Regions from separate parts of the Massilia sp. TWR1-2-2 genome, predicted to be linked through region 2. Evidence: predicted binding sites of a transcription regulator. Region 2 holds the regulator's gene; each other region holds the start of a gene.
What was found. The regulator sigma-54, encoded in region 2, starts transcription at its own class of promoters, with help from an activator protein. The targets are predictions, from matches to a motif close to TGGCANGNAANCTGCTTT.
Positions count from the first base shown of each region.

Region 1: the regulator sigma-54 is predicted to act here: its motif matches at 1,477-1,494, upstream of ACP7DD_RS12195 (pilin).
Region 3: the regulator sigma-54 is predicted to act here: its motif matches at 2,084-2,101, upstream of ACP7DD_RS06715 (PEP-CTERM sorting domain-containing protein).
Region 4: the regulator sigma-54 is predicted to act here: its motif matches at 1,981-1,998, upstream of ACP7DD_RS20730 (urease accessory protein UreD).

Region 1 is NZ_JAFCWM010000011.1:41,135-44,803, reverse strand. It holds gene ACP7DD_RS12205 (pilin) at 1-233, shown strand, start outside; gene ACP7DD_RS12200 (pilin) at 673-1,146, shown strand; gene ACP7DD_RS12195 (pilin) at 1,548-2,021, shown strand; gene ACP7DD_RS12190 (hypothetical protein) at 2,284-2,583, opposite strand; gene moaC (cyclic pyranopterin monophosphate synthase MoaC) at 2,728-3,216, opposite strand; gene ACP7DD_RS12180 (M48 family metalloprotease) at 3,416-3,669, shown strand, end outside.
Region 2 is NZ_JAFCWM010000015.1:74,401-78,069, forward strand. It holds gene ACP7DD_RS15745 (enoyl-CoA hydratase/isomerase family protein) at 1-559, opposite strand, end outside; gene hpf (ribosome hibernation-promoting factor, HPF/YfiA family) at 678-1,031, opposite strand; gene ACP7DD_RS15755 (RNA polymerase factor sigma-54) at 1,099-2,580, opposite strand; gene lptB (LPS export ABC transporter ATP-binding protein) at 2,583-3,335, opposite strand; gene lptA (lipopolysaccharide transport periplasmic protein LptA) at 3,335-3,669, opposite strand, start outside.
Region 3 is NZ_JAFCWM010000005.1:144,161-147,829, forward strand. It holds gene ACP7DD_RS06710 (S8 family serine peptidase) at 1-1,428, opposite strand, end outside; cyclic di-GMP riboswitch class I at 1,551-1,637, opposite strand; gene ACP7DD_RS06715 (PEP-CTERM sorting domain-containing protein) at 2,136-2,810, shown strand; gene ACP7DD_RS06720 (MFS transporter) at 3,084-3,669, opposite strand, start outside.
Region 4 is NZ_JAFCWM010000026.1:4,159-7,827, reverse strand. It holds gene ureC (urease subunit alpha) at 1-509, opposite strand, end outside; gene ACP7DD_RS20740 (urease subunit beta) at 506-814, opposite strand; gene ureA (urease subunit gamma) at 822-1,124, opposite strand; gene ACP7DD_RS20730 (urease accessory protein UreD) at 1,137-1,970, opposite strand; gene ACP7DD_RS20725 (SulP family inorganic anion transporter) at 2,124-3,669, opposite strand, start outside.

The DNA.
Region 1 (3,669 bases), on a different contig from region 2:
CAACCGAAGCCGCAGTCGGCGTACAAGCTGCAAACGCCAATACCACGATCGTCGTCACCACCTCCACCACGGCTGGCGTTGTCACCGCGACCATCGTCGGCGGCTCGGCTCAAGTCAAGGACAAGACCATCACCCTGAGCCGTAACGCCACCGACGGCAAGTGGACCTGCGCCACCACGGTAGTCCAGAAACTCGTTGGCCCGGCTAGCGTCTGCACGGGCGCGGCGACGTAATTTAGCGGCGCCCACGCGCCGGCTGACCGAAAACCCCGGCTTGCGGCGACGCAAGCCGGGGTCTTTCATTGAGCGAACGCCCCACTCAGTCGGGCCGTTCGAACTAGCGGTGAACGGCGGAGTCAAACCGACCTGACCGCCGTCGGGAGCTGCGCGGCCGAGCGAGGTCGAACAGTTAATCGTTCGGGTCGCGAGCCTGTCGCGGCCTCCCCGTGCCGGGCGCGCGGACGTGTCAAGGTAGGGGCGATCGCGTCAGAAATTGACAGATTTTTTCGGCGGCCTGACAGAATTTGTCAGAGGGCAGACAAAAAATGTCGATCCAATTAATGTTAAATAACGTCACTGCAACGAAAACGCGTATTTTCAGCTGGCACGGATGTTGCTCTAAATAAACTCAGAAGCATTGAACGTATTAACCCCCTACACTAGGAGCAGCAAAATGAAATCGATGAAAATGGTTAAGAAGGCACAAGCTGGTTTCACCCTGATCGAACTGATGATCGTTGTTGCTATTATCGGTATCCTCGCTGCTGTGGCAATTCCTGCGTACCAGGACTATGTCGCCAAGTCGAAATTTGCCGCTGCGCTGGCTGAAGTAGCCCCTGCCAAAACGGGCTTCGAAGTTGCGCTGAACGACGGCCTGACCCCGGTCATCCCGGCAGCCGGCACCGCGCCGGCAGCAACCGAAGCCGCAGTCGGCGTACAAGCTGCAAACGCCAATACCACGATCGTCGTCACCACCTCCACCACGGCTGGCGTTGTCACCGCGACCATCGTCGGCGGCTCGGCTCAAGTCAAGGACAAGACCATCACCCTGAGCCGTAACGCCACCGACGGCAAGTGGACCTGCGCCACCACGGTAGTCCAGAAACTCGTTGGCCCGGCTACCGTCTGCACGGGCGCAGCGACGTAATTTAGCGGCGCGCAGGCGCCGGCTGAACGAAAACCCCGGCTTGCGGCGACGCAAGCCGGGGTTCTTAATTTAGCGATGGCCCCACTCAGTTGGGCCTTTCGAAATAGCGGTGAACGGCATTCAATAAGACTCATCGCCGTTGAGAGGATGCGCGCGGCCGAGGGAGTTCAAACAGGTAATCGCGCAGGTCGCCAGTCTGTCGCGGCCTCGGCGTCAGAAAGTGACAAGCTTTTGCCGGCGGTCTGACAAAATTTGTCAGCGGGCGGACAAAACATGTCGATCAATTGACGGTTAATAGCGTCACTACAACGAAAACGTATATTTCCAAGCTGGCACGTCTGTTGCTATACATAAACTCAGAAGCATTCAACGTGTTAACCCCCTACACTAGGAGCAACAAAATGAAATCGATGAAAATGGTTAAGAAGGCACAAGCTGGTTTCACCCTGATCGAACTGATGATCGTTGTGGCTATTATCGGTATCCTGGCTGCCGTGGCAATTCCTGCGTACCAGGACTATGTCGCCAAATCGAAATTTGCCGCTGCGCTGGCTGAAGTAGCCCCTGCCAAGACGGGTTTCGAAGTCGCACTGAACGACGGTCTGACCCCGGTCATTCCGGCAGCCGGCACCGCGCCAGCAGCAACCGAGGCCGCAGTCGGCGTACAAGCTGCAAACGCCAACACCACGATCGTCGTCACCACCTCCACCACGGCTGGCGTTGTCACCGCGACCATCGTCGGCGGCTCGGCTCAAGTCAAGGGCAAGACCATCACCCTGAGCCGTAACGCCACCGACGGCAAGTGGACCTGCGCCACCACGGTAGTCCAGAAACTCGTCGGCCCAGCCAGCGTCTGCACCGGAGCAGCGACATAATGTAGCGTTATGCGGCATCCGGCGCCGCCCTTACCAAAATCCCTGCTGGCGGCGACGCCAGCGGGGATTTTGTCATTCAGGCCCGGCGATCCAACGACCTTCTGACGATCGGCGATCAGCGCCTCGTAGGTCATGTTCTGCAGCAGGGTGTGGTGGGACGAATCGAGGTTGACGAACTGAACGCCGTAGCTGAACATCTCGAGCCGGTCCGACAACCGCTCGATGCAGGAAGCCAGCATCGGCAGCAAGTCAGTGTCCTAGGCTATTTACCTTCGATGGTGGCCGGCTGATCCGACGGCGCATTGTCTTGCATCGCCGACTTATTCTTCGCTTTGTGCTTGTGGTGGCGTGCGCTGTGAGGCTTTTTGGCATGTTGATGCTCGTTCGTGGTTGCGGCGGCGGACGACTGCGTGCGCGCCGCGAGGTCCTGAGCATGGCGCTCGATTTCAGCGATCTTTGCCGGATCGGTACTTTCTGTGACGGCGGATTGGGGGGCGGATTGCGCCAGCGCCAGGCCGGCGGCGCCCATTGCTGCTGCGAACAGCCATGCACTTGTTTTCATCATGACCTCACTTTCGAAAGATTGGTGCGACCTCACGATGTCCGAGCGGATAGCTCAGACTGCGTGGTGCGTTGATGTTCAGATCAGTTAGCGTCGCAGAAGTTCGGTTGATCAAAAACGCGCCTTCTCGGCATCGTTGCGGCCTTACACTGCCGCCAACCAATCTCCGCTTTTGCCGCCGTGCTTTTCCAGCACCCGCACATTGGTCATCACCATGCCCCGATCGACCGCCTTGCACATGTCGTAAATGGTCAGCAGGCCGATCTGCACGGCAGTCAGCGCTTCCATTTCCACGCCAGTTTTGCCAAACGTCTCCACCTGCGCGCGGCAGTGCACGCTGCTGGCTGGCTGGTCGACGTCGAAATCCACCGTCACCCGCGTCAGCGCCAGCGGGTGGCACAGCGGAATCAGGTCGCTGGTGCGCTTGGCGCCCATGATGGCGGCGATGCGGGCGATGCCGAGCACGTCGCCTTTCTTGGCATTGCCGGACACGATCAGCGTCAGCGTGTCCGGCTTCATGCGGATGGTGCCGGCGGCCACGGCGACGCGCTGGGTGTCGGCCTTGGCGCCGACGTCGACCATGTGGGCCTGGCCGGCGCTGTCGAAGTGGGTCAGATTGGTGTCATTGGTCATGGAGGCTTCAGTCGGTTGAGGTAACAAATGTTTCGGTGCGCGCGGGGCGCGGTGCCAGCGCCGCGGTTGCAGGTATGATAGCACCGTGAAATCGAAAATCGATCCTGCCGTCGGGCTTCCGGCGCCCCGCGCGCGTCGCCTGCTGGCGGCCGCCTGCCTGTCTGCGTTTGCCGCGCTGGCCATCGCGCCGCCGTCCGGCATGGCTCAGCTCAGGCCGAACAACAACATCCTGCCGACCCTCGGCGACAGCGCCCGCGGCGACCTGTCGCCCGTCATCGAGCGCAAGCTCGGCGAAGAGATCATGCGCGACGTGCGGCGCGACCACGATTTCCTCGACGACGACGCCATCCTCGAATACCTGAACAATTTCGGCAGCGCGCTGGTCGCCGCCTATCCCGGCGCACGCGGCGAAACCGGCGCCGACTTCTATTTCTTCGCGGTGCGCGACCCGAT
Region 2 (3,669 bases):
CGGCCAGGCCCGCGTACAGCGCGTCTGCGGCGCGGATGGTCAAGCCGGTCAGCCCAAGGTAGTAGCCCAGCCTGCCCGGTGCGCGCGACAGGAAATAGCTGCCGCCGACATCCGGGAACAAGCCGATGTTTACTTCGGGCATCGCCATCTTGGTGCCGTCGGTAACCACGCGCAGGCCGCGCGGACCCGCTTCAGCGATGCCGAGGCCGCCGCCCATGACGACGCCGTCCATCAACGCGACGTACGGTTTCGGGTAGTGATAGATCAAATGGTTGAGGCGATATTCCTCGGTGAAAAAGTCTTCCAGCGAAGCGCTGCCGCCGGTGGTCGGCGCGCTGCCGACGTCGTAGAAGAAACGGATGTCGCCGCCGGCGCACAAGGCTTTTTCGGAGGTGCTGCGAAGCACGACAGCGTCGACCTGCGGATCGTCGCGCCAGGCCAGCAGCGCGTCGGTCAGCGCGCGCACCATGTCGAGCGACAGCGAATTGAGCGAACGGGGACGGTCGAGCGTGATGACGCCGGTGCCGTTGGCAACATGGGTTTTGACGAAGTCGGTCATGGTGTGCTTGTCGATGTTAAAGCTGCATTCTAGCGCACGCCAGCACCTCATCCGTGCAGGGTGAAATCGAATTGAAAAGGGCGCCGTGAAGGCGCCCTCGCTTGCTCGATCGGCCGGCTTACGCAGCGGCGATGATCTCTTCCTCAGGCAGGTGCTTGATGGCCTTGTGGCCATGTTCCTGCAGCTGGGATTTGTACTTCATGACCTGGCGATCGAGCTTGTCGATCAGTGTGTCGATCGCCGCGTACAGGTCGTGCGACATGCTGGCGACATTGACCGTCTTGCCCGGCAACCGCAGATTGACTTCGGCTTTTTGCCGCTTTTCTTTTTCAGTAAGATTGTCAACTGTGAGGATCACGGCAATGTCGATGACTTGATCGAAATGTCGCTTCACTCGCTCCAGTTTGGTTTGTACGTAATCGCGGATGGCTGGTGTCACTTCAAGATGATGTCCACTGATTGTGAGATTCATACACACTCCTTTGATGATGTCGCTTCCTGTTCATGCGTCATAAGCGCAGAGGAACATCGTAAAAACTTTACAGACTTTTCCTGAGAGTTACAGGTGGGATCTTCAGCGCTTCGCGGTACTTGGCGACTGTGCGCCGCGCAATGACCATTCCCTGTTCCCCCAGCATGTCTGCAATCTTACTGTCTGATAGTGGGTTTTTAGGGTCTTCTGCTCCTGTCAGTTGCACGATGAGTGCCCGTATCGCCGTCGAGGATGCTTCTCCTCCTGCTTCAGTGGCGACGTGGCTACCAAAAAAATATTTCAACTCAAACATTCCATGCGGTGTCAGCATGTATTTCTGAGTTGTGACCCGAGAAATAGTACTCTCGTGTAAACCCAGTGTATCAGCAATTTCACGCAGCACAAGGGGGCGCATGGCAACTGCGCCGTGGGAAAAGAAATTGCGTTGGCGCTCAACAATAGCTTGCGCCACGCGCAGGATCGTATCGAAGCGCTGGCGCATATTCTTGATCAACCACTTGGCTTCCTGCAACTGCGCGCCCATCTGCCCTTCGCCCTTGCCCTGCTTGAGCAAGTTGGCGTACATGCTGTTGACGCGCAGCCGCGGCATCACGTCGTGGTTCAATGTCACCGTCCAGCCGCTCTTGGATTTGCGCACGATGACGTCCGGCACCACGTAGTCTGACGCACCTGAACCGAACGCGGCGCCCGGGTGAGGATTGCACTGGCGAATCACGCACTGCGCCTCACGCAGGTCCTCGTCGTCGCAGTCGAGCGATTTTTTCAGCTTGTTGAATTCGCGCTGGGCAAACCACGTCAGGTGGTCCGTGACAATCTTCAGCGCCATGCGCCGCGTGACCATCGGTACGCCCGGCATGCGGCGGATCTGCAGCGCCAGGCATTCGGACGCGTTGCGCGCGCCGACGCCGACCGGATCAAAACTTTGCAGCAGCGACAGCGCCGTCTTCAGTTCATCGAGATCGAGTTCGAGTTCGGGCGGCATGCGCTCGAAGATCTCTTCGAGCGACTCGGTCAGGTAGCCGTTGTCGTCGAGCGCGTCGACCATCAGTTCGACCAGCGCGCGGTCGCGCACTTCCAGCACGGCCAGGCGCATCTGCTCCATCAGGTGGTCGCGCAGGGTCACCGCGGACGCTTCGAGCTGCGGGCGCGAGTCCTCGTCGTCGGGCGCCTTGTTGCGGGCGGACTCGCCCCAGTCGTCGCTGTCGGCGCCGCTTTCGGCCGGCGCGCTGTCGACGTCGCCGCCCTCGCCTTCCGCCGCTGGCGCATCGGCCGGCGGCGCATCCTGCGCGCCTGGCTCGGGCGCAGCTTCACCGGGCGCGGCGCTCGAGCCGATGGCGCCGTCGGCGAGCAGCCGCACCGAGTTGTCCAGCGGGTCGTCGAGCCGCTCGAGCAGCGGATTGTCCGACAGCAGATGCTCGAGTTCCTGGTGCAGTTCAAGCGTGGACAACTGCAGCAGGCGTATCGACTGCTGCAGTTGCGGCGTGAGCGCCAGGTGTTGCGAGGTCCGTAGCTGGAGTGACTGTTTCATCGCTACATCCGGAAGTGTTCACCGAGGTAGACGCGCCGCACCGATTCGTCTGCAATGATGTCGTCGGGGCGGCCCGACGCAAGCACCGCGCCCTGGTTGATGATGTAGGCGCGGTCGCAGATGCCGAGCGTCTCGCGCACGTTGTGGTCGGTGATCAGCACGCCGATGCCGCGCTCCTTGAGGAAGCGCACGATGCGCTGGATCTCGATGACCGCGATCGGGTCGACGCCGGCGAACGGCTCGTCGAGCAGCACGAAGCGCGGATTGGTGGCGAGCGCGCGCGCGATCTCGACCCGGCGCCGTTCGCCGCCCGACAGCGACAGCGCCTGGTTCTCGCGCAGCTTCTCGATCTGCAGGTCGGCCAGCAGCGTGTCGAGGCGCTGGTTGATCTGCGCCTTGGTCAGCGCCTTGCCATCGACCTTCTGCAGTTCGAGCACCGCGCGGATATTGTCTTCCACCGTCAGCTTGCGAAACACCGACGCTTCCTGCGGCAGGTACGACAGGCCGAGCGAGGCGCGGCGGTGAATCGGCATGCTCGAGATGTCGACGCCGCTGATGTCGATCGAGCCGGCGTCCGACGGCACCAGGCCGACGATCATGTAGAACGAGGTAGTCTTGCCGGCGCCGTTGGGTCCGAGCAGTCCGACCACTTCGCCGCACTCGACCTGCAGCGAGACGTCGCGCACCACCAGGCGCTTGCCGTAGCTCTTTTGCAGGCCGCGTACGATCAGGGTACTGCCGCAGCTTTGTTCCATTATTGTTTTCCTGGGGCCGGAGCCGCCGGAGCGGGCGACCTGCGCGAGTCGATGATCCACTCGACGCGGCCGCCACCGGTCTTGCTCTCGCCCGTAGCGGTATTGGTCGTGGTGACAACTTCCTTGCGGCTGTCATACGAAATGAACGCGCCTTCAGAGCTGCCGGTTACCCGCGTGCCCTCCAGGTTGCGGACCTTCGCCCTGCCCTTGAGCTTGACCACATCGGTCTTGTCGTCGTATTCGATGCGTTCGGCCTCGCCCTCGATCCACAAATCGGGGCCGCCGTCCTTTTTCTGGCGGAATGTGGCCAGTCCACCCGGCGCCGCTTGCAGCG
Region 3 (3,669 bases), on a different contig from region 2:
CACCAGGTTGGCCATGCCGTTTGCCACGCCGGCCGAATTCCAGCTGAAGTCGTAAGGCGCGCTGGCGTTGCTGGCGACCGTGGTGCCGTTGACCGTCAGGTCGACCCGCGCCACGCCGACATTGTCGAGCGCGTTGGCCTGGACGGCGACCAGGCCGGACACCGAGCTGCTGCCAAGCGGTGCGTTGATCGCTACCGATGGCGCCTGAGTATCGGCCACCACCACCATGGCGGCGGCGGCGCGCACGGCGGCGCCGGCATCGACGCGGCCGAAACCGAACAAGGGATCACGGCCGGCTGCGCCGAGGTCGACCGACGTCGAGTACAGTAGTTGCTCGATCTTGGCGCCGTCGAGCGACGGATTGGCGGCCATCATGACGGCGGCAACGCCGGCAGCGAGCGGGCTCGAAAACGAGGTGCCGCTCCAGGCCTGGTAGGCACCGCCGCGCGAGGTGGTCCAGATGCCGGTGCCCGGCGCCGACAAGTGGACAAAGGCGCCGAAGCTGGAGAAGCCGGCCTTGGCATCGGACCCATCGGTGGCCGAGACTACGATCATCGAGTTCGTCACGGAGGCGGCTTGATCGGTGCCGGTGTTACCGGCCGAAACGAACACCAGGCCGCCCTTCGATTTCAGGTAGTCGGCGGCGCTGGCCACGGCGGCGCTTTCGGTCAGGCTGCCGTAGGAGATGTTGGCCACCCGGGCGCCGTGGTCGGCGGCGTAGGTCAGGCCGCTGGCGGCGGTACTGTAATAGGCGTAGCACTTGCCGACGGACGCATCGAAGAAGGCAATGCGGATCGGCATGATCTTTGCGCTGCCGGCCATGCCGGCGACGCCGACGCCGTTGTTGGTGGCGGCAGCGGCGGTGCCGGCTACTGCCGTGCCGTGGCCGCAGACGTCGGCGACATCGGTATTGTTATCGTAGACATTGAAGCCGGCCACCAGGTTCGGCGCCAGGTCCGGGTGGGTCGTGTCGACGCCCGAGTCGAGGATCGCCACCGTCACGCCGGCGCCTTGGGACACATCCCAGGCGGTGTCCGCACCGATTTTGCTCAGATGCCATGCGCTGCCGGCGTACGGGTCGTTCGTGCTCATCGTGACTGCCACTCGCTTGTCGAGCTCGGCAAATTTCAGGTGCGGATTGTGGCGCAGGCGCTCGATGACGGCCGTCTCCGACGCATTGCCCGGCAGGTCGACGATGTGGACATTGCTCTGGCCGAGCTTGCGGCGCTTGCCGCCGTGGACTTTCAGGATCGTGTCGAGGTCATCGTTGGACAGGCCCGGGCGGGCTTCGACCAGGATGCGGCCGCGGGCATATTCAGACTGACCAGCGGCGGACGGCGGCGCGGCGAAAGCAGGAAAAGCGAGGGTGGCGAGGGTGGCGGCGACCAGCGAAACGATCAGCTTCTGTTGCGGATAGATGAGTTGCATATGAGGTGTCCTGTTTTAAAAGTTTCTAAAACAAGACTGCGACGACCGGCGAGCATCCGCCGTCGGGACATTATCCGACGCTCGAAAGTAACGCCCGGTGAGCCTCTCAGCCCACCTTCTTGTCTGGCAGTCCTGCCGTCATGGGGCGTATGCCCTTTAGACCGTTGACTTTGCGTCCCACGCTTTCGCGTGGTATGCCCTGTTTCAGATTTCAAGCTAAATCATAATTGAACAAATTCCGTACGGCAATAAAAATATTTGTTTCCGCGCACATTTAATAGCTTCTCTTGATAAAGATTAATATTACGTTCGCGTCATCATCTTTTGTCATTCTACAAACGTGTATAGCAAGAATGTTATCTGTGGAACCGCTCCGCTTAAAGCTATCTACCGCTTCTGCTCAGTAAAGAAAATTAATAATTGGCTACGATTACACGGATGGGTCGACGTCTTTTTGATAGCCGTTACAGAATCGACTTACAAATTGTTACTAATTTCCGCGTTTCTACCGCACCGAATTAACAAACCAAATTCTTGCCTGAATTGTTATCAATGAAACATTACATTTCCTATCGGTGTCGATAATATTTACAGTAACTGCCGGACATGTTTATCGAGCAAAAGCAAGTGCCTGATTTATCGGTCTATTTTTTTTTGGCACGAAAAATGCTTACTGATTGTCACCAAACTAAAAACGGGGAACTATAATGAAACTGAAACAGAGCCTTCTTGCCATGATTATCGGTGCCGCCTTCGCACACTCGAGCGCCATGGCAGGTCAAGTCAAGATTAACTATTCGGACGCCGGTTTTTTCAACGGCACGCTGACGCCGACCACGCCAGCTTCAACCGTGTGGGCAACCGCGCTGTTTGAAGATGACGGAGTTGGAATGGTCAAGCTGACCATGACCGTCAGTGCCGCGCTGGCAGGGACCTCATCGTACGTGAGCCAGTGGTATTTCAACGTCCTGAACACGCCAACTCTGACGTTCCTGAACATCGACGCGCCGGCTGCGAACAGTATCGCCTACGGCAGTAACTGTTGCCAGGTGAACGGCCCTAGCGGGAATTTCGACCTGAATTTCTCGTTCAATACTAACAATCCGGGCAATCTCGCGCAGGGCGCGAATTCAATCTACCGGATCACCGGCGCTGGCTTGTCCGCCGCATCGTTCAACCAGCTGACCCCGCTCGAAAACGGTGGCCGTGGTGGCTTCCTGTCGGCGGTAAAAGTTCAGGGTGACGGCATCAGCTACGACGTTCGCGGCATTCTGGACAATGGCGTCATCAATCCCCAGGGCGACGTGCCTGAGCCAGGCACCCTCGCCTTGCTCGGCCTCGGCCTGCTGGGCGCTGCGCTGACGCGTCGCCGCCGTACCTAACCACGCTACGCTCTCCGCGACCCTGGCTGGACGCTATCACGTTCAGCCAGGTTTTTTTTTGCCTCATCTTGCCAGGCCGCGGATAGCACGCTGCCCTCGCGCCGGTTTCACTACTGCCGCGCCCCGCCGAACAGGGCGGCCACCAGCGGATCGCGCATGGCCGTGGCGCACCGTCCGCCGCGCGCGCAGGCCGCGTACCGACAGCTCGGCGATCAGCGCATCGAGCCGCTCGATGCGCAGCAGTGAAGACGGTCTCATGATCGCTACGATCGTTCACGCGCTGGCCGGCTTTGCCGCCCGCGGGTGCATCAGCCAGATCCAGACCAGCGCGATGAAGTAGGTGGCCGGGATCATCGTAAACAACAGCGTGTAGTTGTTGTCGCTGCGGGTCAGCACGAAGCCGACGATCTGCGTCATGAACATGCCGCCGATGGCCGAACAGGTGCCGCCGATGCCGAACATCGACGCCACCGCGTTCTTTGGCGCCATATCCATCGCCAGGCTCCAGATGTTGGCGGTCCACGCCTGGTGCGCGGCAATCGCCACCGAGATGTAAGCCACCGCCATCCACAGCCCCTTGGCCGACGACACGAACATGATCGGCGCGATGCACAGGCCGCACAGCAGCATCGTCACCAGCCGCGCCGGGATGGCGCGCATGCCGCGCACGATCAGCCAGGAAGACAAGCCGCCGCCGGCGATGCTGCCGATGTCGGCCATCAGGTAAATGACGATCAGCGGCGCGCCAAGCTGGGTGATGCTGATGCCGAGCTGGTACTGCTGGTTCAGGTAAGGCGGCAGCCAGTACAGGTAGAACCAGAACACCGGCGCCGTCAGCATGTGGCCGATCGCGAACGTC
Region 4 (3,669 bases), on a different contig from region 2:
CAGGTGGTGGCGGCGGTGCCGGTGGCCGGGCCGGTGCCGCCGCCAATCATCGTCGTCACCGCGCTCATCAGCGCTTCCTCGATCTGCTGCGGGCAGATAAAGTGGATGTGGGTGTCGACGCCGCCGGCGGTGACGATGGAGCCTTCGCCGGCGATGATCTCGGTGGCCGCGCCGATCGCCATCGTCACGTTCGGCTGGATGTCCGGATTGCCGGCGCGGCCGATGGCGGCGATCAAGCCGTTCTTGATGCCGATGTCGGCCTTGACGATGCCCCAGTGGTCGACGATGACGGCATTCGTGATGACGGTGTCCATCACGTCGGCATGACTGCGCTGCGACTGGCCCATGCCGTCGCGGATCACTTTGCCGCCGCCGAACTTGACCTCCTCGCCATATAGAGCGAAGTCCTGTTCGATCTCGATGAACAGGTCGGTGTCGGCAAGACGGATGCGCTCGCCCGTGGTGGGTCCGTACATTTCGGCGTAGGCCTGGCGTGTGATGGTAGTCATTCGAGCGCCCCCATCACCAGGCCATTGAAGCCGTAGACGTGGCGCGCGCCGGCCAGGTCGACCAGTTCGACGGTGCGCTGCTGGCCCGGCTCGAAGCGCACCGCGGTGCCGGCGGCGATATTGAGGCGCATGCCGCGCGCATCGGCGCGGTCGAACAGCAGGGCCGTGTTGACCTCGAAAAAATGGAAGTGCGAGCCGACCTGGATCGGCCGGTCGCCGTTGTTGGCCACCACCAGCGTGACCGTGCGGCGGCCGACGTTGATCTCGATGTCGTCGGATTCAAGCAGGTATTGGCCGGGGATCATGGCGCCCTCAGGGAATCGGGTTGTGGACGGTAACGAGCTTGCTGCCATCCGGGAAGGTGGCCTCGACCTGGATGTCGGGGATCATTTCGGCGATGCCGTCCATGACATCGCCGCGCGTCAGGATCGTGGCGCCCTCGGACATCAGCTGGGCGACCGTCTTGACGTCGCGCGCGCCCTCAAGGATGGCGGCGCTGATGAGAGCCACCGCTTCGGGATAATTGAGTTTGAGGCCGCGCGCCAGGCGCCGTTCGGCCAGCAGGCCCGCGGTAAAGATCAGCAGCTTGTCTTTTTCGGGTGGAGTCAGGTCCATATGCCAGTCCTTTTATGTGTTCCAGATGCGCGGCAGCGGCGCATCGCAGCCAAGCAGGTGCGGACGCAGCGCCTGCCATACTTTGAAAATGGCGCCGCGCGCCGCTTCGCTGTCGTCGCCCAGGTAGCGCGCCACGCACACCGACTTGACCTGGCTAAGCGCCAGAGCCGGGTCGATGGCGCGCATGCTGGCCAACAGGGGCGCGGGCATCGGCGGGCCGACGGCGATGAGGGTTGCGCAGACCGAGGCGCCGTGCAGCCCGAAACGGCTGTTGATGCCGCCGGCGTCGATCGCGCCCTGCTCCCACCACACCAGCTTACCGGCGCTGCGAACCTGGGTGCGCTGGCGGATCACGCCGCGGCGGAACGACTCACCCGATGCGCGCCGACCGAAGCACAGGATCTCGCCGCCGATGTAGCGCGCGCCTTCCTCCAGTTGGACATCGTGATCGAGCACCACGTTCGCGTCGTCGAAAAATATGGTCTCCTGCGGCATCCACTCGAAGGCGACGCCGGCGCAGGCGCGAATGCGCACGTCCTGGCGCGACACGCGGCCGTTGGCGCGATACCACTTCGACGCGACCGGCGTGGTGAGGAAGGCGTGACTGCCGGCGCCGGCGTCGGCAGCGAGTTCGAGGCAATCGCCGCCGACCACGCCGCCGGGCGGATGGATGACGATGGCGTGGCAGATGCGCGAGCCTTCCGGATACAACGGCTTTTGCACGCGCAGCGGTCCGCTGTGCGCGCGTTCGATCAGGCGGGTGACGCCGGCATCGTTGGCGAAGCGCAGCAGCAAGCTGGCGCGCCAGGCGGTGGTGGGATGGTCGGAGCGTGGGCAGTCTGGCATGACCCAAGGGTTAGCAGGATGCGTGCCAAGCGGCCCGCACCGGCCTGGCGCAGCGATGAGCGAACCCCCAGCTACCAAGTTCCTGGAGTGCGGCCATGCACTGCCGCGCGCACCGTGGCGGTGCACTGAAGTGCTGGTGTCAGCGTCACGAAGTCACGCTTTTCCGGTCAGCTCGTCCCAGGCCATGACGGTACTTAAGTACACCTTGCCGTTGAGGGTCGACAGCAGGTCGCTCGCCTTCAGGCGGTCCATCACCGGGCCTTTGACCTCGGCCAGGTGTAATCCGATGCCGCGCCCGCGCAGCATCTGATTAAGTTCGGCCAGGCCAAACAGCGCGGACGTGTCGATCGCATTCACGGCCGACAGCACCAGCACCAGGTGCCGCGTGGACGGCCGCTGCGCCAGTTCGTCCTCGACGCGGGAGTTGACGGCTTCGACGTTGCCGAAGAAAAGACCGGCGTCGATGCGCAGCATGAGGACGTCGGGTGCGGTGCCTGCCGGGTAGCGCTCGATATTGCGAAAGTGTTCGGTGCCGGCGATGCGGCCCAACACCGCGATGTGGGGGCGGCTGGCGCGCCAGATCAGGGTGCCCATCGACAGCACCACGCCGATGACGACGCCCGCCTCCACGCCCAACGCCAGCACGCCGGCGGCTGTGGCCACCAGCGCGAGCGCGTCGCCGCGGTCGTAGCGCATCGCCACGCGCAGCGTCGACAGTTCGAGCATGGTGAGGACGGCGACGATGATGGTGGCGGCCAGCGCCGGCAGCGGGATCAGCGCCAGCCAGCCGGTGGGTGCGATCAGCGCGAGCGCGAGCAGCAGCGCGGTGATGATGCTGGCCAGCGGCGTGTTGGCGCCGGCGGCGAAATTGACAGCGGAGCGCGACATGCTGCCGGTGACCGGAAAGCCGCCCGTCAGCGCGCTGCCGATGTTGGCTGCGCCCAGGCCGATCAGCTCCATGTTGCTGTGTACTTTTTCCTGGCGCTTCAGGGCGAGCGCCTGGGCCGCGGACATGCTGATCAAGAAGATCATGAAGCCGATCAGCAGCGCCGGCTGCAGCAAGGAACGCCAGTGGGCGTGCGACAGCGCCAGGTTCAGGCTCGGCAAGCCGGTGGGCACCGCGCCGGTGGTGCGTACGTCGAGGCCGAGCGAGGCGACCAGCACAGTGGCGCCGATCACCACTGCCATCGGCGCCAGGCGCGCGCCAACATCGGCGGCGGCGGGACGCATGCCGAGGCGACGCAGCAATGGCGCCAGCCAGCTGCGCGCGGCCAGCAACAGCAGCAGCGAGCCGATGCCGAGCAGCGCGCTTGGCGGGTGCAGCGCGGGCAGGTCGGCACCGGTCAGCGCAGGAAGTTGGCCGTACGCGATCACCAGGGCCGAGCCGATGGTAAAGCCGCTCATGACGGGACGCGAGAAGAAATTGGCTAGAAAGCCGATACGCAGCAGGCCGCACACGAGCAGCACGACGCCCGACAACAGCGCCAGCTGCGCGGCCAGCACGATGTAGAGGCCGGAGCCGGCCGCCGCCAGCGGCGCCAGCGCGGCCGCCGTCATCAGCGAGATGATCGCCATCGGCCCGACCGACTGCGCCATGCTCGAGCCGAACAGCGCGTACAGCAGCGGCGGCAGGATGCTGGCGTACAGGCCGAAGACCGGCGGCAGGCCGGCCACCATGGCGTACGCCATCGCCTGCGGG